Linked DNA regions of Cupriavidus metallidurans CH34. The main gene of each other region encodes a partner of the protein of the gene in region 4 in a complex. Links are inferred from orthologs where the notes say so. Each region holds a gene or a part of one and is shown on either strand. Other genes may lie near its edges.

Region 1 (3,814 bases), 650 kb from region 4 along the record:
GCTGTTCCACGGCGACCACCAGCCGCGCATCCTGGCGCTGATGCGCCAGCTGGCGCTGCTGGCGATGGACGACCTGGCCGCATTTCGCCCCTATCTGGTGGGCGCGGTACTAAACGGCACGGCCACCGAGCACTCGGACGTCTATATACAGTGCTTCTGCGACAGCCCCAAGGATGTGGCGCTGCACCTGCTCAATGCCGGCGTGGATTTCGACACCAGCGAAAGCCGGCACTTTGCCGGCCGTGGGGATGTCGAAACGCTCAGCTTTCTGTGGCGCGGCCAGTGGCCGGCCACTCGCGAGGCCCGCACGCTCGCAGGAGAAGTTCGCGCCACATTGGGTGCCCCAGTCGGAATTCACCTTGCGCTGTATGATGCCGACGATGCACGCGGCGCGGTCAAGGCCGACGCTTCCGGGCGCGTGGCCCGCGCCGATGCCGACGCCGTACGCACGCTCATTGCCTCGACCGACGCCGGGGAATGAGCATCCGGCCCCGGTGTCAGCCCTGGCCTATCGCCTCAATCGCCCGTTATCTAATTAGAACTGTCCTCTTCGCCGCCCGAACATGACCGCATCTGCTCCCACCCGCCGTTCGCCCTTTGTCTTGTGGATCATCATCGCCATCGTCGCAGCGGCCGCCGGCGCGCTGGTGGCCCACTTCGCGCTGGCGCCGAAGGCCGTTTCGGATCAGGCAGTGGAAACGCTGTTCCATACCAAGATGCCGGACCCGGCTGGTGCGGAGGTCGATCTGTCGAAGTTCCGTGGCAAGACTCTGGTGGTCAATTTCTGGGCACCCTGGTGTGGCCCCTGCGTCGAGGAAATGCCCGAGCTGACCGCGCTGCACGGCGAATATGCCCCCCGCAACGTGGAATTCGTCGGCATCGGTATCGATTCGGCCAGCAATATCCAGGATTTCCTGAAGAAGGTGCCGGTGGCGTACCCGCTCACGGTGGCTGGCTTTGCCGGCACGGAACTGTCCCGGACCTTTGGCAACACCCAGGGCGGGTTGCCGTTCACGGTCGTCATCACGCCTGACGGCACTGTGAAGTACCGCAAGATGGGCCGCGTGCATGCCGACGAGCTCCGCGCGGTACTGCCTGGGGCTTGATCCCGCGCAAGGCCAAACCAACCGAATTTCATCGATCTGAAGCCGAACGTTCATCAATTGGCCTCGAACGTGCGGACAAACCCTCAGCCGACAGCGGTTTGCGACTCAAAAGGCACTCGACGGCTGTGATATGACCCCGGATCGACATTTCGCCTTGTATCCCACGCTAGACAAATCCCTCTAAGCTACGGTAATCTCCGCGCAATTTCGTTGATCTGGTCGAGCCGCCGTGTCTTCTACTCCTGCCGTCAGCCGCCCCGTCCGTTACCGCAAGGTGCTGGTTCTGCATGGTCCGAACCTCAATTTGCTCGGGACGCGCGAGCCGCAGACGTACGGACACACGACGCTGGACGATATCAACGAAGCGCTGGCCAAGCGCGCGGCCGAAGCGGGCATCGAGTTGGATACGTTCCAGTCGAATCACGAGGGAGCCCTCGTGGACCGCATTCAGGCAGCGCGTGGCGAGGGGGTGGACTTCATCATCATCAATCCGGCGGCCTATACCCATACGAGTGTGGCCATGCGCGATGCGCTCGCTGGCGTGGCCATTCCCTTCGTCGAGGTGCATCTGTCCAATGTGCATCGCCGCGAGCCGTTCCGTCATCACTCCTATTTCTCTGATCAGGCGATCGGGGTGATATGCGGCCTGGGCTGGCAGGGTTATCTGCTGGCGCTGGATTACGCGCTTGCACAGGAACAGACCGCATCATCTGGCTAACGCCGCAAAGATCAAGCCGCACCCGGGAGGCTGTTTCAGAATGAAGCGAAGCGGTTCTGGCCAGGCGCGGGGCCGCAGGCAGTAAGTACAGGTACCCGCAACGATGCCAGAATCATTCTGAAACCGCCTCAAGCAAGAACGAGATAACAAGGGGCTGCCGCCGTGCCTCTCGCGCATGGCAAGCCAATCAACGATTCACCGCCGCCGTCGCCTCCGAGCAGGAGCGTGACCGGACAACCCGATTCTGGAGGATAAGAAGATGGACCTGCGCAAGCTGAAGACGCTGATCGACCTGGTGGCCGAATCCGGCATTTCGGAACTCGAAGTGACCGAGGGCGAAGGCAAGGTACGTATCGTCAAGCAACCTCCGCAGGTCATGGCCGCTCCGATGGCCATGCCCCAGTACCAGCAACTGCCCGCCGCCCCGGCCGTGAACGTTGCCGGCGCGCCGGCCGCCGCCGCTGCGGAAGCACCGCAAGTCCCGGCTGGTCACGTGGTGACCTCGCCGATGGTCGGCACGTTCTACCGCGCGCCGTCGCCGGGCGCCGCGCCGTTCGTCAACGTGGGCGACACCGTCAAGGAAGGCCAGACCGTCTGCATCATCGAAGCCATGAAGCTGCTCAACGAGATCGAGTGCGACAAGGCCGGCGTGATCAAGGAAATCCTGGTCGAAAACGGTCAGGCCGTCGAATACGGCCAGCCGCTGTTCGTGATCGGCTGATTCCGGCCCGTCCGGCGCTGACGCGGCCTGGCCCGATGGCCCTGCCGCATGCGTCAGCCCGACGCGCCGAAAGCCGGTGCGCCGGGCCCGCCCCTGTTCTCGCAGAGAGAGACCATGTTTGATAAAATTCTGATCGCGAACCGCGGTGAAATCGCCCTTCGCATCCAGCGCGCCTGCCGCGAGCTGGGCATCAAGACCGTGGTGGTGTACTCGGAAGCCGACAAGGACGCCAAGTACGTCAAGCTGGCCGATGAAGCCGTCTGTATCGGCCCGGCCCCGTCGCCGCTGTCATACCTGAACATGCCGGCCATCATCTCGGCCGCCGAAGTGACCGACGCCCAGGCGATCCACCCGGGCTATGGCTTCCTGTCCGAGAACGCGGACTTCGCCGAGCGCGTGGAGAAATCCGGCTTCGTGTTCATCGGCCCGACCTCCGAAAACATCCGCCTGATGGGTGACAAGGTGTCGGCCAAGCAGGCCATGATCAAGTCCGGCGTGCCGTGCGTGCCCGGCTCCGATGGCGCACTGCCCGACGACCCGAAGGAAATCCTGGCAACGGCCCGTCGCGTGGGCTACCCCGTGATCATCAAGGCCGCTGGCGGCGGCGGTGGCCGCGGCATGCGCGTGGTGCACACCGAAGCCGCCCTGCTCAACGCCGTCAACATGACGCGCGAGGAAGCCGGCCGCGCCTTCGGCAATCCCGAGGTCTACATGGAGAAGTTCCTCGAGAACCCGCGCCATGTGGAAATCCAGATCCTGGCCGACCAGCATCGGCAGGCCATCTGGCTGGGCGAACGCGACTGCTCGATGCAGCGCCGCCACCAGAAGGTGATCGAGGAAGCGCCGGCACCGCACATTCCGCGCCGCCTGATCGAGCGCATCGGCGACCGTTGCGCCGAGGCCTGCAAGAAGATCGGCTACCGTGGCGCCGGCACGTTCGAGTTCCTGTACGAGAACAACGAGTTCTACTTCATCGAGATGAACACGCGTGTGCAGGTCGAGCACCCGGTCACCGAGATGATCACGGGCATCGACATCGTGCAGGAGCAGATCCGCATCGCCTTCGGCGAGAAGCTGCGCCTCCGCCAGAAGGACGTGGAACTGCGCGGCCACGCGATCGAGTGCCGGATCAACGCCGAGGACCCGTTCAAGTTCACGCCGTCGCCGGGCCGCATCACCGCCTGGCACATGCCCGGTGGCCCCGGCGTGCGCGTAGACTCCCATGCGTACGACGGCTACTTCGTGCCGCCCAACTACGATTCGATGATC
Region 2 (7,602 bases), 650 kb from region 4 along the record:
CGCAGGCAGTAAGTACAGGTACCCGCAACGATGCCAGAATCATTCTGAAACCGCCTCAAGCAAGAACGAGATAACAAGGGGCTGCCGCCGTGCCTCTCGCGCATGGCAAGCCAATCAACGATTCACCGCCGCCGTCGCCTCCGAGCAGGAGCGTGACCGGACAACCCGATTCTGGAGGATAAGAAGATGGACCTGCGCAAGCTGAAGACGCTGATCGACCTGGTGGCCGAATCCGGCATTTCGGAACTCGAAGTGACCGAGGGCGAAGGCAAGGTACGTATCGTCAAGCAACCTCCGCAGGTCATGGCCGCTCCGATGGCCATGCCCCAGTACCAGCAACTGCCCGCCGCCCCGGCCGTGAACGTTGCCGGCGCGCCGGCCGCCGCCGCTGCGGAAGCACCGCAAGTCCCGGCTGGTCACGTGGTGACCTCGCCGATGGTCGGCACGTTCTACCGCGCGCCGTCGCCGGGCGCCGCGCCGTTCGTCAACGTGGGCGACACCGTCAAGGAAGGCCAGACCGTCTGCATCATCGAAGCCATGAAGCTGCTCAACGAGATCGAGTGCGACAAGGCCGGCGTGATCAAGGAAATCCTGGTCGAAAACGGTCAGGCCGTCGAATACGGCCAGCCGCTGTTCGTGATCGGCTGATTCCGGCCCGTCCGGCGCTGACGCGGCCTGGCCCGATGGCCCTGCCGCATGCGTCAGCCCGACGCGCCGAAAGCCGGTGCGCCGGGCCCGCCCCTGTTCTCGCAGAGAGAGACCATGTTTGATAAAATTCTGATCGCGAACCGCGGTGAAATCGCCCTTCGCATCCAGCGCGCCTGCCGCGAGCTGGGCATCAAGACCGTGGTGGTGTACTCGGAAGCCGACAAGGACGCCAAGTACGTCAAGCTGGCCGATGAAGCCGTCTGTATCGGCCCGGCCCCGTCGCCGCTGTCATACCTGAACATGCCGGCCATCATCTCGGCCGCCGAAGTGACCGACGCCCAGGCGATCCACCCGGGCTATGGCTTCCTGTCCGAGAACGCGGACTTCGCCGAGCGCGTGGAGAAATCCGGCTTCGTGTTCATCGGCCCGACCTCCGAAAACATCCGCCTGATGGGTGACAAGGTGTCGGCCAAGCAGGCCATGATCAAGTCCGGCGTGCCGTGCGTGCCCGGCTCCGATGGCGCACTGCCCGACGACCCGAAGGAAATCCTGGCAACGGCCCGTCGCGTGGGCTACCCCGTGATCATCAAGGCCGCTGGCGGCGGCGGTGGCCGCGGCATGCGCGTGGTGCACACCGAAGCCGCCCTGCTCAACGCCGTCAACATGACGCGCGAGGAAGCCGGCCGCGCCTTCGGCAATCCCGAGGTCTACATGGAGAAGTTCCTCGAGAACCCGCGCCATGTGGAAATCCAGATCCTGGCCGACCAGCATCGGCAGGCCATCTGGCTGGGCGAACGCGACTGCTCGATGCAGCGCCGCCACCAGAAGGTGATCGAGGAAGCGCCGGCACCGCACATTCCGCGCCGCCTGATCGAGCGCATCGGCGACCGTTGCGCCGAGGCCTGCAAGAAGATCGGCTACCGTGGCGCCGGCACGTTCGAGTTCCTGTACGAGAACAACGAGTTCTACTTCATCGAGATGAACACGCGTGTGCAGGTCGAGCACCCGGTCACCGAGATGATCACGGGCATCGACATCGTGCAGGAGCAGATCCGCATCGCCTTCGGCGAGAAGCTGCGCCTCCGCCAGAAGGACGTGGAACTGCGCGGCCACGCGATCGAGTGCCGGATCAACGCCGAGGACCCGTTCAAGTTCACGCCGTCGCCGGGCCGCATCACCGCCTGGCACATGCCCGGTGGCCCCGGCGTGCGCGTAGACTCCCATGCGTACGACGGCTACTTCGTGCCGCCCAACTACGATTCGATGATCGGCAAGATCATCACGTATGGCGCGACGCGTGACCAGGCCATCGCCCGCATGCGCATCGCGCTGTCGGAAATGGTGGTGGACGGCATCCTGACCAACGTGCCGCTGCACCGCGACCTGATGCTCGACGCCAACTTCGTGGAAGGCGGCACCAGCATTCACTATCTCGAACACCGTCTGGCCCAAAAGGCCAACGTCCAGGGCGAAAAGGCCTGAAACGTGGCCAATCGGCCGGCAAAGCAGTAACAGAGGAATCCCGTGGCTTTCCAGGAATGTGTGATCGAAATTGCGCAGGAGCAGGCGGAAGCCTGGTCCGACGCATTGTTCGACCTCGGCGCGCTGTCGGTATCGGTGGAAGATGCCGATGCCGATACGCCCGACGAACAGCCGCTCTTCGGAGAGCCCGGGCTGGAGCCGACGCGGCTCGCGTGGAACCGTTCGCGCGTGGTGGCGCTCTTCGATGAAGAGACCGATCCCGCGCTCGTGGTGACCGCGGCCGCTAACGCGCTCAAGGTCGACCCGGTGCCGCCGTACGCACTGCGCGGCGTGGAAGACCAGGACTGGGTGCGTCTGACCCAGTCGCAATTCGAACCGATCCGCATCGGTGAAAAGATCTGGGTGGTGCCTTCGTGGCACGACGCGCCGGACCCCGACGCCGTGATTCTGGAGCTCGACCCGGGCCTGGCATTCGGCACCGGCAGCCATCCGACCACGCGCCTGTGCATGCAGTGGCTGGAAGCCAACGTGCGTGCCGGCGAAACCGTGCTCGACTATGGCTGTGGCTCGGGCATCCTGGCCATTGTCGCGAAGAAGCTCGGCGCCGGTGACACCGTTGGGATCGACATCGACCCCAACGCAGTGGATGCGTCGCGCTACAACGCTGAACGCAACCGCGTGGAGGCCAGCTTCGCGCTGCCGGAGTCGGTCTCCGAGGCCACCTACGACCTCGTGGTGGCCAACATCTTGTCGAATCCGCTCAAGCTGATGGCGGCGATGCTCAGCGCGCGTGTGCGGCCGGGCGGCCGCCTGATCCTGTCTGGCGTGCTCGAACGGCAGGCCGAGGAAGTGGCCGCCGCCTACGCGCCCTGGATCCCCATGTCGGTCTGGCGCAGCGAGGAAGGCTGGGTGTGCCTGCACGGCACGCGCCCCGCCGCGCCCGCCGACCGTTCCTGATTTTCCATCATGGCCGCCGCCAAGCTCGTCACGCGCTGCCCGGCCTGCCGCACCGCGTTCCGGCTTGTGGCGGACCAGTTGCGGCTGCGCCAGGGGCTGGTCCGCTGCGGCCAGTGCGACACTGTCTTCGACGCCCGCGAGCACCTGATCGAGGTGCCAGCGGCGTCTGCGCCGGCTGGTGCGTCCACATCCTCCCCCGCTTCCACGCCCACGCCGGCACCTGCGGCTGCGGCACCGTCGGTCACGCTGGCTGCGGCGCTCGCTCACGCGGAGCAGACCCAGGCCGTCGCCCAGGCGCGCGAGGACGAAGCGCCGTTCGACCCGGGCTTCGACCCAGGCTACGACGTGCCCGCGCTCGACTCGCCCACGACGATGATGTCGGAGCCCGAGCGGGAAGAAGCAGTCGAGGTAAAAGCGGAGGCGGTGGCAGAACCGGAAACTAGCGCCGATCGACAAGTGGCTGATACGGCCACGGAAGAGGCCCCCGCGGAGGCCGTCGAGGCCAACGAACCGGAAGCGGCCGACGAAACGCGCGAAAGCGCCGCGCCCGCCGCTGCCGAAGCTGGCGACGAGGCGAAAGACACTGAAGCCGCCACACAAACGCCACCGGTCGAAGCGAGTCAGGAAACACTGCCTGACGCCGACTCCACCGACGTCGACACGCCACCGCAAGTAGCATCGGAGCCGTGGCCTGCCCTGGACCATGGCGTGTTCGATGACGATGCATTGCCGCGTCACTCATCGCTCGACCCGGCCGCAGCGTTCGCGCCGAAGACGCCGGGCGAAATGCCACCAGCCGGTGCCTACAGCGCCAAGGCGATGTGGCCAACGCCCCCCCAGCGCGAGGCACAGACGGCCGCGACCAGTAGCGAGCACAGCACAGACAGCGATAGCGCCGACGACGCCGCGCAGCCGGAAGCCCACCCGCACCCGCACACCGAACCGGTACGCAGTGCAAGCGAGTATCTGCGCGCGGCAGACCCGACTGACGCCGAAACGGAAGCCTGGACAAGGGACGCCGCCGACAGCAACGCTCATGGACCAACATCGCGGGACGGCACGATCGATGCCGTAGCCCGCGAGACGACCACGCGTCACTGGCAGCGCGACGATTCCGGACCGGTAACCGGCCCCGGCTTCGCCCCCGATTTCCTTCGCCACACCCGCGAACGCGAGCAGGCGAGTGCTACCACCACCAAACGCAAGCTGCCGGGTAGCCGACGTCTCTGGACCCGCGTGGCGGTCGTCGTGCTCGGCCTCGGCGTGCTCATCCAGGGCGCCTACCTTGGACGCAGCCAGCTCGCGGGAAACATTCCGGTACTGCGCCCGGTGCTGGAAGCCGCGTGTGAGCCATTCGGCTGCAGCGTCCCGCCGTGGCGCGATCTCGAGGCGCTGCGCATCGACACGTCGCAACTGCAAAAGCAGGACGAGTCCGACGACGTTTATCTGCTCGCGGTCACCATGCGCAACCAGGGCCGCGCCACCACGGCACTGCCCGCCATCGAACTCGTGATGACGGACCTGCAGGACCAGTTGCTGCTGCGGCGCGTGCTGCTGCCGGCTGACTACCTGCAGCCGGACCAGCGCGCTTTTGCCACCACGGGCCTGCGCGCAGGCAGCGAACTGCCGGTTCGGGTACGATTCCGGACGCAGCAGGCGGCAGCGAACTACCGCGTGCTGATCTTCTACCCCTGAGTTCCAACGCCCCCCTGCCATGCCGTCGATGCGCGCATCGGACCGGCTGGCCGTATTCCATTCCAGACAGGAGAGACCATGAGCAATGTGACCCTCGGCGGTAACGCCATTGAAGTTGGCGGCAAGTTTCCTCATAGCGGCGACAAGGCGCCCGCATTCTCGCTCGTCGGCAAGGATCTGAAGGATGTCTCGCTGGCCGACTTCGCAGGCAAGCGCAAGGTGCTGAACATCGTGCCGAGCCTCGATACGCCCGTGTGCCAGGCATCTGCCCGCAAGTTCAACGAGGCCGCCGGCAACCTGAACAACACCGTCGTGCTGACGATCTCGGCCGACCTGCCGTTCGCGATGGGCCGCTTCTGCACCACCGAAGGCCTGGCCAACGTGGTGACGCTGTCGACGATGCGTGGCGCCGAGTTCAAGAACGCCTACGGCGTGGACATCAAGACCGGCCCGCTGGCCGGCGTGTGCGCTCGCGCCGTGGTCGTGGTGGACGAGAACGACACGGTCAAGTACAGCGAACTGGTGTCCGAAATCAAGCAGGAACCGAACTACGACGCCGCACTCGCCGCATTGAAGTAATTTGTTTGATTCGGCACAGTAGTTCAACATTCCGCCCGTCATGCACGGGCGGAATTCATTAACGTATCTGTTACAGCCCTTGCCAGGGCCCTTGGAGAGAGAATGTCCAGCCTGATCTGCGGCTCCGTCGCATACGACACCATCATGACGTTCGACGGACGTTTCCGCGAACACATCCTGCCGGACCAGATCCACATGCTGAACGTCTCGTTCCTGGTGCCGGGTATGCGCCGCGAGTTTGGCGGCTGCGCGGGCAATATCGCCTACACGCTCAAAATGCTGGGCGGCGACCCGATCGTGATGGCCACGGTGGGCCAGGACGCCGAACCGTATCTGCAGTACCTGCGCAACCTCGAGATCCGCACCGACCATATCCGCGTGCTGCCCGAGACATTCACCGCGCAGGCGATGATCACGACCGATCTGGACAACAACCAGATCACGGCCTTCCACCCTGGCGCCATGGGTCAGTCGCAACTGAACCGGGTGCAGGACGCGCTGGCCACGGGCAACCGCCCGGCAGTCGGCATCGTCGCGCCGGACAGCCGTGAAGGCATGCTTCACCATGCCCAGCAGTTCGCCGCCGAGGGCATCCCCTTCATCTTCGACCTGGGTCAGGCCATGCCGCTGTTCAACGGCGAGGACCTGCGGCAGTTCATTGAACTTGCCAGCTACGTGACGGTCAATGACTACGAAGCGCAGGTCCTGCTGTCACGCACCGCATGGACCAGCGCAGAGGTAGCCGCCAAGGTCCGCGCGTTCATCGTGACGCACGGCGAGCGCGGCGCCAGCGTCTTTGCCGACGGCAAGCAGTACGCCATTCCCGCCGTGCCCGCCGAACGTGTGGTCGACCCCACCGGATGCGGCGATGCGTTCAGGGGTGGCCTGCTCCACGGCATCGAGAACGGGATGGATTGGGAAACCACCGGCCGCCTCGCTTCGCTGATGGGCTCTCTCAAGATCGCCCAGCAGGGTCCCCAGAACCACTGGATGTCCTGCGACGAAATCGGCAGCCGCTTCCAGTCCGTCTTTGGTTACCGTTACGCTTGATCTGGTGCCGGGTGCGTCACCCCCGGCACAGCAACGCAACGCGGAATCTTTCACGGGAAGAAGTCATGAACAAGATCCTACGTATCGGCGGCGTCGCCGTGTTGGCAGCGGCGACGCTGCTTGCCGGGTGTTCCACCCAGTCAAACTCCAATAGCGTCTACACGGGTGGCCAGGCCCAGCGCGAGCAGACCGTGCGCTTCGGCGTGGTGGAAGGCGTGCGTGACGTCATGATCCAGGGCGAGGCCACGGGCGCCGGCACGCTTGCCGGTGGCGCGCTCGGTGGTGTTGCCGCCGGCAGCACGATCGGCGGCGGCAATGGCGCCATCGCAGCAGGCCTGCTCGGCGCAATCCTGGGCGGCATGGCCGGTAGCGCCGCCGAGAACAAGATCGCGCAGCGTCGCGGCCTGGAGATCACCGTACGCCTGGAGAATGGCGAGATGCGCGCCATCACGCAGGATGCGGACGAGATCTTCCGCCCTGGCGACCGTGTGCGGCTGCTCTCCTCGGGCGGCGTGACGCGCGTTACGCACTAAGTCACGCGCTGGTCGACCCGACCCCAGCAATCGAACGCCGCGTGCCGTCAGGCCGCGGCGTTTTGCTTTTGCGCGAGCCCCTGACCTGGCTACTCCTGATCGTCATCCAGACCGACTGGCGCCGCTCTCGCACGTCCACCCAGAAATAAAAAACCCGCCGGGCACGGATGCCATCGGCGGGTTGGCAAGACTGCCGTCTTGCGGACCGGATACGCCGTATCCGGTCAGTGCGGCACGCGATGCGTGCCCTGGCGATTCCCGGTTGTGATCGCTCGCACGAGTGCGAGGCGATTACGGACGGTTGCCCGTCGGGAACGGCCAGGCTGCAGCCGGGTTCAGCGCGGTCTTGGCTGCGGCCGCGGGGGCAACAGCAGGAGCAGCGGCAGGCTTCGCAGCAGCCTTCTTGGCAGCAGGCTTCTTCGCAGCAGCCTTCTTGGCAGCAGGCTTCTTGGCAGCCGGCTTCTTTGCAGCAGCCTTCTTGGCGGCCGGCTTCTTGGCGGCTACCTTCTTGGCTGCGGCCTTCTTGGCCGGTGCTGCCTTCTTGGCGACGACCTTCTTGGCGGCCGGCTTCTTGGCAGCAACCTTCTTCACTGCAGCCTTCTTGGCCGGTGCTGCCTTCTTGGCGGCTACCTTCTTGGTTGCGACCTTCTTGGCAGCA
Region 3 (7,581 bases), 1.5 Mb from region 4 along the record:
CTTCAGGCCGTTCTGCGATTCCAGCGCGATCGGCGCCAGCGTCGGCTTTTCCTTCATGTCGCGGTCGAAGCCACCGCCCTGAACCATGAAGCCGTTGATCACGCGATGGAAGATCGTGCCGGAATAGAAGCCGCTTTTTACGTAGCCCATGAAGTTGGCCACGGTCTTCGGGGCGGCATCGGGGTACAGCTCGATAGTGAACTTGCCGGCGCTCGTCACGAACTGCACGCGCTCGGTCTTCGGCGCGGCGGTGGCGGGGCTGGCGCCCTGGGCCATTGCGGCCAGCGGAGACAGGGCAGTGGCGGCGGCCATCAGGCCGGTCAGGACGATGCGGCGGGAAAGGATCATGTCTGGACTCCGGGTTGCAGGTCTGGCAGTCGGCAACGTCACTTGGACGTCGCCGGATAAGGCGTTGAATACTGTGCGAGTTCAGCGTGCGTCGGGCGTGCTGGCGGGCGGGGTAACCGGCGACGTGGCCGCCTTTGCCTTGCCCTTGACCGCCGCGGCGCCCGATGCCGGGGCGGGCATGGCGGATGGCGCGGATGCGGCGGCTGGCTGCAGTTCGCGTAGGCTCGCGGCGGCGCGCTTGTCGCCGGGGTTGCGGCGCGTTGCGTCGCCATAGGCCTGGACTGCCAGGGCCCGATAGACGTCGCCCAGGTTGCTATAGGAGAGCGCGTAGTCGGGCCGGGCCTCGATGGCCAGCAGCAGTTCGGCCTCCGCGCGCTTCAGGTCGCCGCGTTTTGCGTACAGCAGCGCCAGGTTATTGTGCGGCTCTGGCAGTTCGGGGAAATCTTGCGCCATCTCGGCAAAGGCCTTGATCGCATCGTCCTCGCGGCCGGCCTTGGCCATTGCCCATGCGCGCTGGAATCGAGCCTGCGCATTGCGCGGGTTGTCGGCCAGCACGCGGTCGAATCCGGCGATGGCGTCGTCATAGCGCTTCTCGTTGGCCGCCTTCTGCGCGGGCTTCATGCCGGGGTCCGCCGATTGCGGTCCGGTCGGCGCGGCCGGTGGCGGCGTCAGCGAAAGCGGCCCGTTCTGCGCGAACGCTGGCGCTGCGCTCAGCGCGGCGGCCATCGCCAGCGCGCTCGCCAGCGCGGAAAGGGGGCCGCCACGGCGGGACGAAACAATGGTCGGGATGGGCAGAGGCAGGCTCATGTAAGGGCGGTCCGTTATACTCCGCGGCATTCTAACAAAGCGGCGGGGCGTGGAGCACAGGTCGCAAGTTCGCGTGACATTGTCGGCAGCGCGTCCGGCCGCCGTTGATGGCTTCCGGTAAGATATGGGGCTCGCGCGCCATCGACATGCTTGTCAGCGCGCGGCAGTCTCGCTCGATGTCATCGACGCCGTATCCACTCACATCCGCTTCATGCAGCAATTGAACATCTACAACACGCTCGCGCGTGAAAAGCAGCCATTCGTGCCCATCGAACCCGGCAAGGTCCGCATGTATGTGTGCGGCATGACCGTGTACGACTACTGTCACGTTGGCCATGCGCGGGTGATGGTGGTGTTCGATATGGTGCACCGCTGGCTGCGCGCCGCCGGGTACGACGTGACGTACGTCCAGAACATCACTGATATCGATGACAAGATCATTCGTCGCGCCGCGGAGAACGGCGAGACGATCGGTCAGCTCACCACGCGTTTCATCCAGTACATGCACGAGGATGCCACGGCGCTGGGCGTGATCCGTCCCGACTATGAGCCGCGCGCGACCGAATACGTGCCGCAGATGCTCAATATCATCGAGAAACTCGAAGCCAAGGGCCTGGCCTACCAGGCGACGGACGGCGACGTGAACTACTCGGTGCGCAAGTTCCCGGGCTACGGCAAGCTGTCGGGCAAGTCGCTGGAAGATCTGCGCGCCGGCGAGCGCGTCAATGCCAACGATGCCAAGCAGGATCCGCTCGACTTCGTACTGTGGAAGTCGGCCAAGGCAACCGAGCCGCCCGAAAGCAAGTGGGACTCGAAGTGGGGCAGCGGCCGTCCGGGCTGGCATATCGAATGCTCGGCCATGAGCTGCACGCTGCTCGGTGAGCATTTCGATATTCACGGCGGCGGCGCGGACCTGCAGTTCCCGCACCACGAGAACGAGATCGCGCAATCGGAAGGGGCTTCCGGCAGGCCGTTCGTCAATATGTGGATGCACAACGGTTTCGTGCGTGTGAATGACGAGAAGATGTCGAAATCGCTCGGCAACTTCTTCACGATCCGCGACGTGCTGAAGGAGTACGACGCCGAAGTGGTGCGCTTCTTCATCCTGCGCGCGCACTATCGGAGCCCGCTGAACTATAGCGATGCCCACCTTGATGACGCACGCCACGCACTGACGCGCCTGTATACAGCGCTCAAGGAAACGCAGCCCGGCGGTTGCGCGGTGGATTGGGAAGAGTCTCACGCGAAGCGCTTTGCCGAAGCGATGAACGACGACTTCAACACGCCAATCGCCATGTCGGTGCTGTTCGACCTGGCCAGCGAGGTCAATCGCACCGGTTCCGTGGCCGCGGCGCATCAACTCAAGGCGCTCGGCGGCACGCTGGGTCTGCTTGAGCGCGATCCGCACACGTTCCTGCAAGGTGGTCATGTCGCCGGCAGCCTGAGCGGCGAGCAGATCGAAGCGCAGATCGCGGCCCGCCGTGCGGCCAAGGCCGCGCGCAATTTCGCCGAGGCCGACCGCATTCGCGCCGAATTGCTCGAAGCCGGCGTGGTGCTGGAAGACAAGCCAGGTGGTGCCACCGAGTGGAGGCGTGCTTGAACGCTGCCGCGCGCAAGCCGAAGGCGGTTGCACCTGCCCAGCCGAAGCCGGTGGCGGGGAAGGCTGCCGCCAAGGTCGCGCCAAAGGCCGGCGGCAAGCCCCGCAAATCGGACCTGCCCGAGGTGGATGCGGTACCCCTGCCGGTCGAAACCGTCGTCGACGCGGTGCGGCCCGCTTATTGGGACGAGGCGTGTGCTGACCTGATGAAGCGCGACCGCATCCTGCGCAAGATGATTCCTACCTATGGTCCGGCGCATCTGGTGTCGCGTGGCGATCCGTTCGTCACACTGGCGCGCTCGATCGTCGGCCAGCAGATATCGGTGAAGGCCGCGCAATCGGTCTGGGAACGGCTCGCCGCCAGGTGCCCGCGCCTGACGCCGGCGCAGTTCCTGAAATCCGGGTCCGAGGAGTTGGCTGGTTGCGGGTTGTCGAAGCGCAAGGCGGAGTACATCATTGATCTGGCCGACCACTTCAAGGCGGGGCGCGTGCACGTCAAGGAATGGGTGGCGATGGACGACGAGGCAGTGATCGCCGAGTTGACCCAGATCCGCGGCATCGGACGCTGGACGGCGGAGATGTTCCTGATGTTCAATCTGATGCGACCCAACGTGCTGCCGCTCGACGATGTCGGGCTGATCAACGCGATCTCCACCAACTACTTCAGCGGAGAACCGGTGACACGTAGTGAGGCACGCGAGGTGGCCGCCAACTGGGAGCCGTGGCGAACGGTGGCGACGTGGTACATGTGGCGCAGTCTGGACCCCCTGCCAGTGACGTATTAGGAATGCGGCAGGAGTGCGGTAGGGTAAATTTGGAGCAAAAACGGCGTTAATTTCTGCGATTTGTGCGCAAAAATCAACTTCCTGGGCGGTCGGAAACGGTATTTTTTCCGGTAGAATGCGCCCCTTCACAGACAGGTCCGCGTTTTTATGAAAACCACCTTCCTGGATTTCGAGCAGCCGATTGCCGAGCTCGAGGCAAAGATCGAAGAACTGCGTTTTGTGCAGGACGACTCGGCTGTCGATATTTCCGAAGAGATTTCCCGGCTGGCCGGCAAGAGCCAGCAGCTGACCAAGGACATCTACGCCAACCTGACCCCGTGGCAGGTGGCGCAGATCGCGCGCCATCCGCAGCGTCCGTACACGCTGGACTATGTGCGCGAGATCTTCACCGACTTCCATGAACTGCACGGCGACCGTGCGTTTGCCGACGATCTGTCGATCGTGGGCGGTCTGGCGCGCTTCAACGGCCAGGCTTGCATGGTGATCGGTCATCAGAAGGGCCGCGACACGAAGGAACGCGCGCTGCGTAACTTCGGCATGTCGAAGCCCGAGGGATACCGCAAGGCCAAGCGCCTGATGGAGCTGGCTGACAAGTTCGGCCTGCCGATCTTCACGTTCGTCGACACGCCGGGGGCATTCCCGGGCATCGACGCCGAAGAGCGTGGCCAGTCCGAGGCCATCGGCCACAACCTTTATGTCATGGCCGGCCTGAAGGTGCCTCTGATCGCGACGATCATCGGTGAGGGCGGTTCGGGTGGCGCGCTGGCGATCGCCGTCGGCGACGTGGTGCAGATGCTCCAGTTCGCAACCTACGCAGTGATTTCGCCGGAAGGCTGCGCGTCGATTCTCTGGAAGACTGCCGAGAAGGCGCCTGAAGCCGCCGAGGCACTGGGTCTGACGGCTCATCGACTGAAGGCGCTGGGCCTGATCGACAAGATCGTGAGCGAGCCGCTGGGTGGCGCGCATCGCGATGCGAAGGGCATGGCGACGATGCTCAAGCGCTCGCTGGCCGAATCGCTGCGCCAGTTCCAGGGCATGAGCGTCAAGGAACTGCAGGCGCGTCGTCACGAGCGACTGATGGCCTATGGCAAGTTCAAGGAAACCGGCGCCCAGGAATGATGTGAGCGCAGGGAATTCGACGCAACTGATCGCGCGTCTGACCGACAAGGTCGCACAGGCTCTACAGGCCAGTGCGACCTTTGTTGTTTCTGGCGATAGGCGGTTGGAGACTGGTAGCCAACGGGCTGCCGACGGGCAGCCCGTGACCGTCGCGGTGGCGCTGTCAGGTGGCCGTGACTCCGTGGCGCTGCTCCATGCCACGCGGGAAGCCCTGGCCGCCACGTGGCCGCTTGCGCGTCTGGTGGCGCTGCACGTGCACCATGGCCTGCAGGCGCAGGCTGATGACTGGGACCGATTCTGCACCGCGCGGTGCGGCGATCTGCAGGTGCCCTTGAGCAGCGCGCGCGTGACGGTGCAGGCGGCGACGGGCGAGGGCATAGAGGCCGCGGCGCGGCGAGCTCGCCATGAGGCGCTGGGCAGGATGTGTCGCGAGCAGGGCGCACGGCTGCTGCTGTTCGCGCATCATCGTGACGATCAGGTGGAAACCGTGCTGCTGCGGCTGTTCCGTGGAACGGGTGTGGCCGGCATGGCTGGAATGCCCGCGCGACGCCCGCTCGATGAACGGGGCGACATTCAACTGGTGCGGCCATGGCTCGGTGTGACACGCGCCGAGATCGACGATTACTGCGCGTGGCAGGGGTTGCGCTGGATCGACGATCCCTCGAACGCGGACACGCGTTTCGCGCGCAATGCGCTGCGCGCGCAATTGCCTGCACTATTACAGGCGTTTCCGGCCCTCTATGAGAACGTGGCCCAGGCCGCCACGCATTTCGCACAGGCGGCCGGCATGCTCGATGCGCTGGCCGCGCAATCGCTGGCTTCGCTGGTCTGCGCCGGGCGCGATGCCGACACCATTTCAGAACTTGATCTCGCGGGCCTGCGCGCCTTGCCATCCGAGCACGCGGATGCCGTGCTGCGCCACTGGCTGCGCGATCTCGGCACCCAGTCGCCGTCGACGGCGCGCCTGGCCGCGATGCGGGCCCAACTCATCCAGCATCAAGGTGGCGAGCCGGCCATCGCGCACGATGGCCTGGTGTTGCGTCGTTTCCGTGACCGGCTGCTGGCCTGCCCAGCCGTGTCCGCTGGAATGCCGGCGCCGTTTGCATTCGAGTGGCGCGGCGAATCGCGCATCGTAGTGCCGGCATGGCGTGGCGAACTGCACTTCGAGCGTGATGACACCTTTGGTGTGCCCGAGTCTGTGCTGCGCGTGCCGTTGAGGCTGGCTGGCAGGGTAGGGGGCGAGCGCATCGTCCTGCGTCCGGGTGGCCCGGCGCGAGCGCTGAAACAGGCCTATCAGGAGGCGGATATTCCCGCATGGCGGCGAGCGCATCTGCCGCTGCTATGGAGTGCCGATGTGCTGGTCCTGGCGGCCGGTTTGGGCATGCATCGTCGCTGGCCCAACGATGCGCCACATGCCCCGCGGTGGCGCGTGGAGTGGCTCGCACGGCCCGATCTGCGCGGCTAATCTCACGGTTTTCGGCGAAAAATGGGGACAGTATCATTTCGGCTTGTGAATTATTTTCACAAGAAAATGATGCAAAATCTGCGGTGTTTTTGCCGGATTTCCCCCCTTTGGCCTTTACGGGCAGCCACTCTTCGTGTAATTTCATTGGCTTTGCACAATCGCTGGCGTCGATAAGAAGATGGCTCTCATCGTTCACAAATACGGCGGCACTTCGATGGGTTCCACGGAACGCATCAAGAATGTCGCCAAGCGCGTGGCCAAGTGGCACCGCGCCGGTCACCGCGTTGTCGTGGTGCCTTCGGCCATGTCGGGCGAAACCAATCGCCTGCTGGGCCTTGCCAAGGAAATCTCCGCGCAGCCGGACCCGCGTGAACTCGATATGCTGGCGTCGACCGGCGAGCAGGCCAGCGTGGCCCTGCTGGCCATCGCGCTGCACGGCGAAGGCATCGACGCGGTCAGCTACACGGGCTGGCAGGTGCCGGTGAAGACGGACTCGTCCTATACCAAGGCCCGCATCGAATCGATCGATGACGAGCGCATCCTGGGTGACCTCGACGCCGGCAAGGTGGTCGTGGTCACGGGTTTCCAGGGCATCGACGGCGACGGCAACATCACGACACTGGGTCGCGGCGGTTCAGATACCTCGGCCGTGGCCATTGCCGCGGCGATTGAAGCCGACGAGTGCCTGATCTATACCGACGTGGATGGCGTGTACACGACCGATCCGCGCGTGGTCGAGGACGCCCGCCGCCTGGACCAAATCACCTTCGAGGAAATGCTGGAAATGGCCAGCCTGGGTTCGAAGGTTCTGCAGATCCGTTCGGTGGAGTTTGCCGGCAAATATCGCGTGAAGACGCGCGTGCTGTCGTCGCTGACCGACCCCCTGATGCCGCTCGAACAGGAAATGCATTCGGGCACGCTGATTACTTTTGAGGAAGAGTCTGAAATGGAAGCAGCCGTCATCTCCGGCATCGCCTTTGCCCGTGACGAAGCCAAGATCACTGTCCTTGGCGTGCCGGACAAGCCGGGCATCGCCTACCAGATCCTGGGCCCGATCGCCGACGCCAACATCGACGTCGACATGATCATCCAGAACCAGTCCGTGGACGGCAAGACCGACTTCACGTTCACCGTGCCGCGCGGTGACTACCAGCGTGCGCTGACGATCCTGAACGACAACGTGAAGGGCCATATTGGCGCCGAGAGCGTGTCGGGCGATCCGAAGGTGTCGAAGGTCTCGGTGGTGGGCGTGGGTATGCGCTCGCACGTGGGCATCGCCAGCAAGATGTTCCGCACGCTGTCGGAAGAGGGCATCAACATCCAGATGATCTCCACGTCGGAAATCAAGATCTCGGTGCTGATCGACGAGAAGTACATGGAGCTCGCCGTGCGCGCGCTGCACAAGGTGTTCGAACTGGATCAGGCGTGATCCGGAACTGAAAACGTTCTGGCGAGGGCGT
Region 4 (7,419 bases):
CATGCCGGACTTGGCCTTGCCGCTCGATGCCTTCCCGGCACCGGCGGCGGGGGAGCCCATCGTGGCGCCCGAATCCGCTTCGCTGGTATTCGGTAACGATCTCGAGTCGGAGCCTGTGCGTCTCGACGACGCACTCGACGAACGTCACGATGCTGGCGTGCCGGCGCTCGATACGCCGACCCGTTCGCGTCCGCTTGAGTTCGATATGTCGAGCCTGTCGCTGGACCTGAATCCGGAAAAGCTGGAGCAGGACTCCGCCAAGCCGCTGTCCGGTATGGCGCAGTCACTGGACGAATCCACGGTGCCACTGCCCGCGCCGACGATGCTCCAGGGCGGCAAGCTCGTCGAGCCGATCGATCTGTCGCGCGTGACGTCGGAGGGGAGGCACGGCGATTCGAATGGCATGTCCGCCAGCACGTTGTCGGTCACCACGATGGATGGCAGCCGCGATATGCAGATCAAGCTCGATCTGGCGCGCGCCTATATCGAGATCGGCGACAAGGAAGGTGCCCGCGAACTGCTGCAGGAGGTGGTCGATCAATCGCAAGATTCCCTGCAGGAGGAAGCCCGCTCGTTGCTGCGCGAGGTGGCCTGATCCATTGCGACAGACGGCCGAGGGGCACGCCCTAAAGGTCGGTATGATGCAGGGTTTGCGGCAGATGCCTTGCCGCAACCCGAAGCGATGCGCCGGAAGCGTCCCTTCCGGCGCATTTTGTTTTTGTGCCATCAGGAAACTGTTTCTTGCCTGTGAACCGCATCGCCATCGGCCTCCACTATGACGGCTCGGCCTACTCCGGCTGGCAGTCGCAGCCCCATCGCAATACCGTGCAGGACCACCTCGAGGACGCGATCGAGCGCTTCGCAGGCGTGCGACTGCTGACCACGGTAGCCGGGCGGACGGATGCAGGTGTGCACGCGCTGGGGCAGGTCATCCACCTCGACACCGAACTCGACCGCGACCGCTTTTCATGGGTTCGCGGCGTCAACGCCTTCCTGCCTCCGTCGATCGCGCTGCAGTGGGCGGAGCCCGTCGACGAGAACTTCCACGCGCGCTTCCTGGCCTACGAGCGCATGTATTACTACGCGCTGTACACGGGGCCGCATCGCGCACCGATGATTCACGGCCGTGCCGGTTACCTGATGCTGCCGCACGGGCAGCGGCTCGATACCGAGGCGATGCGCCGGGCGTCGGCATGTCTGCTCGGCGAACATGATTTCTCGGCGTTTCGCGCCGCCGAATGCCAGGCCAAGTCGCCCGTCAAGACGATGTACGACGTGACGATCGAGGCGGATGGCAACTGGGTGTTCCTGCGCTTCCGGGCCAGCGCCTTCCTGCACCACATGGTGCGTAACCTGATGGGCTGCCTCGTGGCGGTGGGGCGTGGCCGATATCCTGCCGAGTGGATGGCGGAAGTGCTGGAAGGGCGCAATCGCCAGAAGGCCGCGCCAACCTTCATGCCGGACGGGCTCTATCTGGTCGACGTGAAGTATCCTGAGCCATACCAGTTGCCCAAGGCGGACCCGGCCGCCAGCTTCTTCCACGGAGTATTTGTCGATGACAGCCACGATGGCGCTTGAGCCCCGCACGCGCATCAAGATCTGCGGCCTGACGCGCGAAGAGGACGTGCGCGCCGCCGTGGACGCCGGTGCCGATGCGATCGGTCTGGTCTTCTACGCCAGGAGCCCACGCCACGTGGATGTGGCCCACGCCGCGGCCCTGGCCGAACTGGTGCCGCCGTTCGTGTCCGTGGTTGGCCTGTTCGTCAATGCAGATGCCGAAGAGGTGGCCCATGTGGCCGAGCGTGTGCCGTTGACGTTGCTTCAGTTCCACGGCGACGAGACGCCCCAGCAGTGCACCGAGATCGCCCGGCGCTGCCGGCTGCCATTCATGCGTGCCGCACGTGTCCGCCCGGGGCTCGATTTGGTAGAATTCGCAAATCAATATCGTGACGCTTCCGGCCTGCTGCTCGATGCCTTCGTGGAAGGCTATGGCGGTGGCGGCCACGTTTTCGACTGGACCCTGATTCCTGCCCAATGGCTTCCGCCCAATCCTGCCAATCCCCGCGCAAACGACGCTCCTCGCATCGTTTTGAGTGGTGGATTGAACGCGCAAAACGTCGCTGGAGCGATTGAGCGCGTGCGGCCCTACGCTGTGGATGTCAGCAGCGGCGTGGAGGCCAGCAAGGGTGTGAAAGACCACGCCCGTATTGCCGCATTCGTGCGCGCCGTTCGACAGGCCGACGCAGGGCGATCCGCAGGATAATTCCCTCCGCCTTCCGTGGCTCACGGCCGCGCCGACCCCGATACCCCGCGCGTCATCCCATGGCTGACGCGCTTCCTGAGAGCCTGGACATGTACGACCTGCCCGATTCCCGTGGCCACTTTGGCCCCTATGGCGGTACCTTCGTTTCCGAAACCCTGGTTCACGCGCTGGACGAGTTGCGCGACGCCTACGCGCGATACCAGAAGGACCCTGATTTCGACGCCGAGTATCGCCGCGAACTGAAGCACTTCGTTGGCCGCCCGTCGCCGATCTATCACGCGCAACGCTGGAGCGAGACGCTCGGTGGCGCGCAGATCTACCTCAAGCGCGAAGACCTGAACCACACTGGCGCGCACAAGATCAACAACGTGATCGGCCAGGCGCTGCTTGCCAAGCGCATGGGCAAGAAGCGTGTGATTGCCGAAACCGGCGCGGGCCAGCATGGCGTGGCCACGGCCACGATCGCGGCGCGCTTTGGCATGGAGTGCGTGGTCTACATGGGCTCCGAGGACGTGCGCCGCCAGGCGGCCAATGTCTATCGCATGAAGCTGCTGGGCGCCACCGTGGTGCCTGTGGAAAGCGGCTCGCGCACGCTCAAGGACGCGCTCAATGAAGCGATGCGCGACTGGGTGACCAACGTCGAGACCACGTTCTACATCATCGGCACCGTGGCCGGCCCGCACCCCTACCCGATGATGGTGCGCGATTTCCAGTGCGTGATCGGCGAGGAAGCCAAGGTGCAGATGCCCGAACTCGCGGGTCGCCAGCCCGACGCCGTGATCGCGTGCGTCGGCGGCGGTTCGAACGCGATGGGCATCTTCTATCCGTATATCGAACACAAGGATGTGCAGTTGATCGGCGTGGAAGCGGCCGGTGATGGCCTGGATTCGGGTCGCCACGCTGCTGCGCTGATCGGCGGTTCCCCGGGCGTGCTGCACGGCAACCGTACCTATCTGCTGCAGGACGCCAACGGCCAGATCATCGAGACGCACTCGGTGTCGGCAGGCCTGGACTACCCCGGCGTCGGCCCCGAGCACGCGTGGCTGAAGGACATGGGCCGCGCGCAGTACGTGCCGATCACCGACGAAGAGGCCCTCAAGGCGTTTCACGACTGCTGCCGCATCGAAGGCATCATCCCAGCGCTCGAATCGAGCCATGCGATCGCCTATGCGTGCAAGCTGGCGCCGACGCTGGGCCGCGACAAGCTGCTGCTCGTGAACCTGTCCGGGCGTGGCGACAAGGACATGCATACCGTGGCCGAACGCGCGGGGTTGAAGCTCTGATGCGTACGCTGCCTCCCAATACGACGCTGCCCCAGTCCGAGGCGGGCGGGGCGGGCTCGGAACCGTTCGATATTCTCGATACGGCAACCATGCGCCTCTATCAGGAAGACGTGCTCGAAGGGATCAAGCGTATCCCCGACGGCTCGATCGACCTGGTCGTGGCGGACCCGCCCTATGGCCTTGGCAAGGACTACGGCAACGATTCCGACCTGCTGTCGGGCGATGCCTATCTCGAGTGGTCGGAGCGCTGGATGGACGCGATCGTGCCCAAGATCGCGCCACGCGGCACGCTGTACCTGTTCTGCACCTGGCAGTACTCGCCCGAGCTGTTCGTCATGCTCAAGCGGCGCATGACGATGATCAACGAGATCATCTGGGATCGCCGCGTGCCGAGCATGGGCGGCACCACGCGAAAGTTCTCGTCGGTGCACGACAACATCGGTTTCTTCGCTCGTCAGCGCGACTACTTCTTCGATCTCGATCCGGTACGGATTCCGTACGACGCCGAGACCAAGAAGGCGCGCAGCCGGCCGCGCTTCGAGGGCAAGAAATGGCTCGAGGTGGGGTACAACCCGAAGGACCTGTGGAGCGTGCCGCGCATTCACCGCCAGGACCCGGAGCGGGCCGACCATCCGACGCAGAAGCCGCTCGAGATCGTCGAGCGCATGGTGCTGTCCAGCTGTCCGCCGGGCGGCATCGTGCTCGACCCATTCACGGGCAGCGGCACGACCGCCGTGGCTTGCGTCCGGCACGGCCGCAGTTTCGTCGGATTCGAGATGAATCCGGAGTACGCCGGCCTGGTGCGCGAGCGCGTGACCGCCGCGCAGCCCGTGTATGCGCCGCTCAAGCCGCAAGCGTCCGATGTCGCCGATACCGCCGACGCCGCCAATGACGATGCCAATGAAGCGGCATCGCCCGTGCAACGCCTTATCTGATTGCCACTGACATGTCCCGTATCCAGAAGACTTTCGCGGCACTGGCCGCGCAGCAGAAGAAGGGCCTGATTCCGTTCATCACCGCCGGCGATCCGGCTCCCGCGTTGACCGTCGACCTGATGCACGCCCTCGTGGCTGGCGGCGCCGACGTGATCGAGCTTGGCGTGCCGTTTTCGGACCCGATGGCCGACGGCCCCGTGATTCAGCGCGCCTCCGAGCGCGCGCTGGCCCAGGGCGTTTCGCTGACGCAGGTGCTGGCCTGGGTGACCGAGTTCCGCAAGACGAACGCGACCACGCCGGTAGTGCTGATGGGCTACGCCAACCCGATCGAGCGCATGGGTGAGGAAACCTTCGCCAAGGCGGCCAGCGCGGCCGGCGTGGACGGCGTGCTCGTGGTCGACTACCCGCCCGAAGAGTGCGAGTCTTTCGCCGCGCTGATGCGCGCGAACCAGATGGACCCGATCTTCCTGCTGGCGCCGACCTCGACCGACGACCGTATCGCCGCGGTGGCGAAGGTGGCCAGTGGCTATCTGTACTACGTGTCGCTCACGGGCGTGACCGGCTCGGCCACGCTCGACCTCGAGAGCGTGGCTGCGCGTCTGCCGCTGATCAAGCAGCACGCGAACCTGCCCGTGGGCGTGGGTTTCGGTATCCGTGATGCGCAAACCGCACGTGCCATCGGCAGCGTGGCCGACGCCGTGGTGATTGGCAGCCGCCTGGTGCAGTTGCTTGAGGATGCGCCGCGCGAGAAGGCCGTGGACTCCCTGCGTGCCTTTATCGCCGACATCCGCCAGGCACTGGACGCCTGATTTCTGGTCCAACGCTTGACGTACCGCTGAGAAAATCGCGCCATTTATGATTCTTGCTGCACAAATGGCGCGTTTTGCTTCGGTCCGATGGCCCGGGCATGGTAAATTCGCGGCCTGATTCCCTGCCGTTCCTGTATTCGCCCCTCCCGAAGGAGGCCCGCGCGCGGACGGCAGTTATCCGAAAGGAGCTTTCATGAGCTGGTTGGATAAACTCCTGCCTCCCAAGATTCAACAGACCGACCCCTCCACCCGCAAGGGCATTCCGGAAGGGCTGTGGGTCAAGTGCCCGTCGTGCGAGGCCACGCTGTACCGTACCGACGTCGAGGCCAATCTTCACGTCTGCCCGAAGTGCGACCACCATATGCGCATCGGTTCGCGCGAGCGCCTGGACAAGCTGCTCGACGCCGAAGGCCGCTATGAAATCGGCCAGGAAATCGTGCCGGTGGACGCCCTGAAGTTCAAGGACACCAAGAAGTACCCGGACCGTATCAAGGCCGCCATGGATGACACCGGCGAGACCGACGCGATGGTGGTGATGGGTGGCGCGATCCACACCATTCCCGTGGTCGTGGCCTGCTTCGAGTTCGAGTTCATGGGTGGTTCGATGGGCTCGGTAGTGGGCGAGCGTTTTGCCCGTGGCGCCCAGGCGGCGCTGGAGCAGAAAGTGCCGTTCATCTGCGTAACTGCCACCGGTGGCGCGCGGATGCAGGAAAGCCTGCTGTCGCTGATGCAGATGGCCAAGACCACGGCCATGCTGAACCTGCTTTCGAATGCCAAGCTGCCGTTCATCAGCGTGCTGACCGATCCGACGATGGGTGGTGTTTCGGCAAGCTTCGCGTTCTTGGGCGATGTGGTCATCGCCGAGCCGAAGGCGCTGATCGGTTTTGCCGGCCCGCGTGTGATCGAGCAGACCGTGCGCGAAAAGCTGCCGGAAGGCTTCCAGCGTGCCGAGTTCCTGATGCAGAAGGGCGCGATCGACATGATCGTGGACCGCCGCCGCCTGCGCGCCGAACTGGCGCAACTGCTGGCGCTGCTGCAGAAGCAGCCGGCTGACGCGGTAGCCTGACGCGGCAAGCAAATTTGCAGGACAATGGCGCGGGTGCCGAATACCCGCGCCATTTTGCTTTTGTAGTTCTGAATCCGTATGCCCATCTTCCACAATCTCCCCGACTGGCTCGCACATCTTGAAACCGCTCACCCCGTGGGCATCGACATGGGCCTGAGCCGCATCACGCGGGTCAAGGAAGCGCTGGGCCTGCGTATCGACGCCGTGGTCTTCACGGTGGGCGGTACCAACGGCAAGGGATCCACCTGCGCGATCCTGGAGCGCATCCTGCTCGAAGCGGGCTACAAGGTGGGCCTGCATACCTCGCCGCACCTGATCCAGTTCAACGAGCGTGCCCGCCTCAATGGCGAGCAGGCGACGGACGCCCAGCTTCTGCCGCATTTCGAGGCCGTCGAGCGCGCACGCACGAGCTTTGCCGATCCGGTCAGCCTGACGTATTTCGAGTTCACGACGCTGGCGATCATCCACATGTTTGCCGAAGCCGGACTCGACGCGATCATTCTGGAAGTCGGTCTCGGTGGCCGCCTGGATGCGGTCAATGTGATTGATACGGACTGCGCGATTATCACGAGTGTGGATATCGACCACACCCAGTACCTTGGCGACACACGTGAGAAGATCGGCTACGAGAAGGCCGGCATCTTCCGCCCGCACGTGCCGGCGATCGTCGGCGATCCCTTGCCACCGCAGTCGGTGATCGATCACGCCGAGGCGATCGGCGCCGAACTCTGGCTCGTGGGACGCGATTTCCGCCACCAGGCCGCGCAGGGCCAGGAACGCCAGCAATGGGACTGGGCCAGCCGCGACCGCAAGCTGAATGGCCTGGGCTACCCGGCATTGCGTGGCGCCAACCAGCTGCTCAACGCATCTGCGGCGCTGGCCGCGCTGCAGGCCATGCGTTCGCGCCTGCCTGTGAGCGCGCAGGAAGTGCGCAACGGCCTGGCGTTCGTGGAGTTGCCGGGACGGTTCCAGGTGCTGCCGGGCCGACCGGCCGTGATCCTCGATGTCGCGCACAACCCCCATGCCGCAGCGACGCTTGGACAGAACCTTGAGAATATGGGGT

What was found.
Region 1: the proteins of accD (region 4) and accB are in contact, whole or in part, in a solved structure (PDB 8UXZ), measured with the Escherichia coli proteins. The link is inferred for Cupriavidus metallidurans CH34 from one-to-one orthologs.
Region 2: the proteins of accD (region 4) and accC are in contact, whole or in part, in a solved structure (PDB 8UXZ), measured with the Escherichia coli proteins. The link is inferred for Cupriavidus metallidurans CH34 from one-to-one orthologs.
Region 3: the proteins of accD (region 4) and RMET_RS05465 are in contact, whole or in part, in a solved structure (PDB 8UXZ), measured with the Escherichia coli proteins. The link is inferred for Cupriavidus metallidurans CH34 from one-to-one orthologs.

Annotation. Positions count from the first base shown.
Region 1 is NC_007973.1:3,318,780-3,322,593, forward strand. Bases 1,105-3,814 are described here. They hold accB (acetyl-CoA carboxylase biotin carboxyl carrier protein), read left to right. Parts: upstream 1,105-2,083; coding sequence 2,084-2,545; downstream 2,546-3,814. Other genes in these bases: RMET_RS15345 (TlpA family protein disulfide reductase), read left to right, coding at 1,105-1,106; aroQ (type II 3-dehydroquinate dehydratase), read left to right, coding at 1,336-1,824; accC (acetyl-CoA carboxylase biotin carboxylase subunit), read left to right, coding at 2,660-3,814. In the rest of the region: RMET_RS15340 (hypothetical protein), read left to right, coding at 1-481; more of RMET_RS15345, read left to right, coding at 564-1,104. UniProt on the Escherichia coli protein: This protein is a component of the acetyl coenzyme A carboxylase complex; first, biotin carboxylase catalyzes the carboxylation of the carrier protein and then the transcarboxylase transfers the carboxyl group to form malonyl-CoA.
Region 2 is NC_007973.1:3,320,677-3,328,278, forward strand. The notes cover bases 1-2,946. They hold accC (acetyl-CoA carboxylase biotin carboxylase subunit), read left to right. Parts: upstream 1-762; coding sequence 763-2,130; downstream 2,131-2,946. Other genes in these bases: accB (acetyl-CoA carboxylase biotin carboxyl carrier protein), read left to right, coding at 187-648; prmA (50S ribosomal protein L11 methyltransferase), read left to right, coding at 2,173-2,946. Outside these bases: more of prmA, read left to right, coding at 2,947-3,087; RMET_RS15370 (DUF3426 domain-containing protein), read left to right, coding at 3,097-4,782; tpx (thiol peroxidase), read left to right, coding at 4,861-5,361; RMET_RS15380 (carbohydrate kinase family protein), read left to right, coding at 5,464-6,411; RMET_RS15385 (outer membrane lipoprotein), read left to right, coding at 6,477-6,944; RMET_RS15390 (histone H1-like DNA-binding protein), read right to left, coding at 7,236-7,602. UniProt on the Escherichia coli protein: This protein is a component of the acetyl coenzyme A carboxylase complex; first, biotin carboxylase catalyzes the carboxylation of the carrier protein and then the transcarboxylase transfers the carboxyl group to form malonyl-CoA.
Region 3 is NC_007973.1:1,175,322-1,182,902, forward strand. Bases 2,746-5,670 are described here. They hold RMET_RS05465 (acetyl-CoA carboxylase carboxyltransferase subunit alpha), read left to right. Parts: upstream 2,746-3,684; coding sequence 3,685-4,656; downstream 4,657-5,670. Other genes in these bases: cysS (cysteine--tRNA ligase), read left to right, coding at 2,746-2,755; RMET_RS05460 (DNA-3-methyladenine glycosylase family protein), read left to right, coding at 2,752-3,537; tilS (tRNA lysidine(34) synthetase TilS), read left to right, coding at 4,622-5,670. In the rest of the region: RMET_RS05445 (peptidylprolyl isomerase), read right to left, coding at 1-348; RMET_RS05450 (tetratricopeptide repeat protein), read right to left, coding at 430-1,155; more of cysS, read left to right, coding at 1,367-2,745; more of tilS, read left to right, coding at 5,671-6,121; RMET_RS05475 (aspartate kinase), read left to right, coding at 6,300-7,550. UniProt on the Escherichia coli protein: Component of the acetyl coenzyme A carboxylase (ACC) complex. First, biotin carboxylase catalyzes the carboxylation of biotin on its carrier protein (BCCP) and then the CO(2) group is transferred by the carboxyltransferase to acetyl-CoA to form malonyl-CoA.
Region 4 is NC_007973.1:2,674,278-2,681,696, reverse strand. Bases 4,657-7,419 are described here. They hold accD (acetyl-CoA carboxylase, carboxyltransferase subunit beta), read left to right. Parts: upstream 4,657-5,483; coding sequence 5,484-6,356; downstream 6,357-7,419. Other genes in these bases: folC (bifunctional tetrahydrofolate synthase/dihydrofolate synthase), read left to right, coding at 6,435-7,419; trpA (tryptophan synthase subunit alpha), read left to right, coding at 4,657-5,290. Also shown: RMET_RS12395 (FimV/HubP family polar landmark protein), read left to right, coding at 1-595; tRNA pseudouridine(38-40) synthase TruA, read left to right, coding at 748-1,578; RMET_RS12385 (phosphoribosylanthranilate isomerase), read left to right, coding at 1,556-2,263; trpB (tryptophan synthase subunit beta), read left to right, coding at 2,353-3,546; RMET_RS12375 (DNA-methyltransferase), read left to right, coding at 3,546-4,481; more of trpA, read left to right, coding at 4,493-4,656.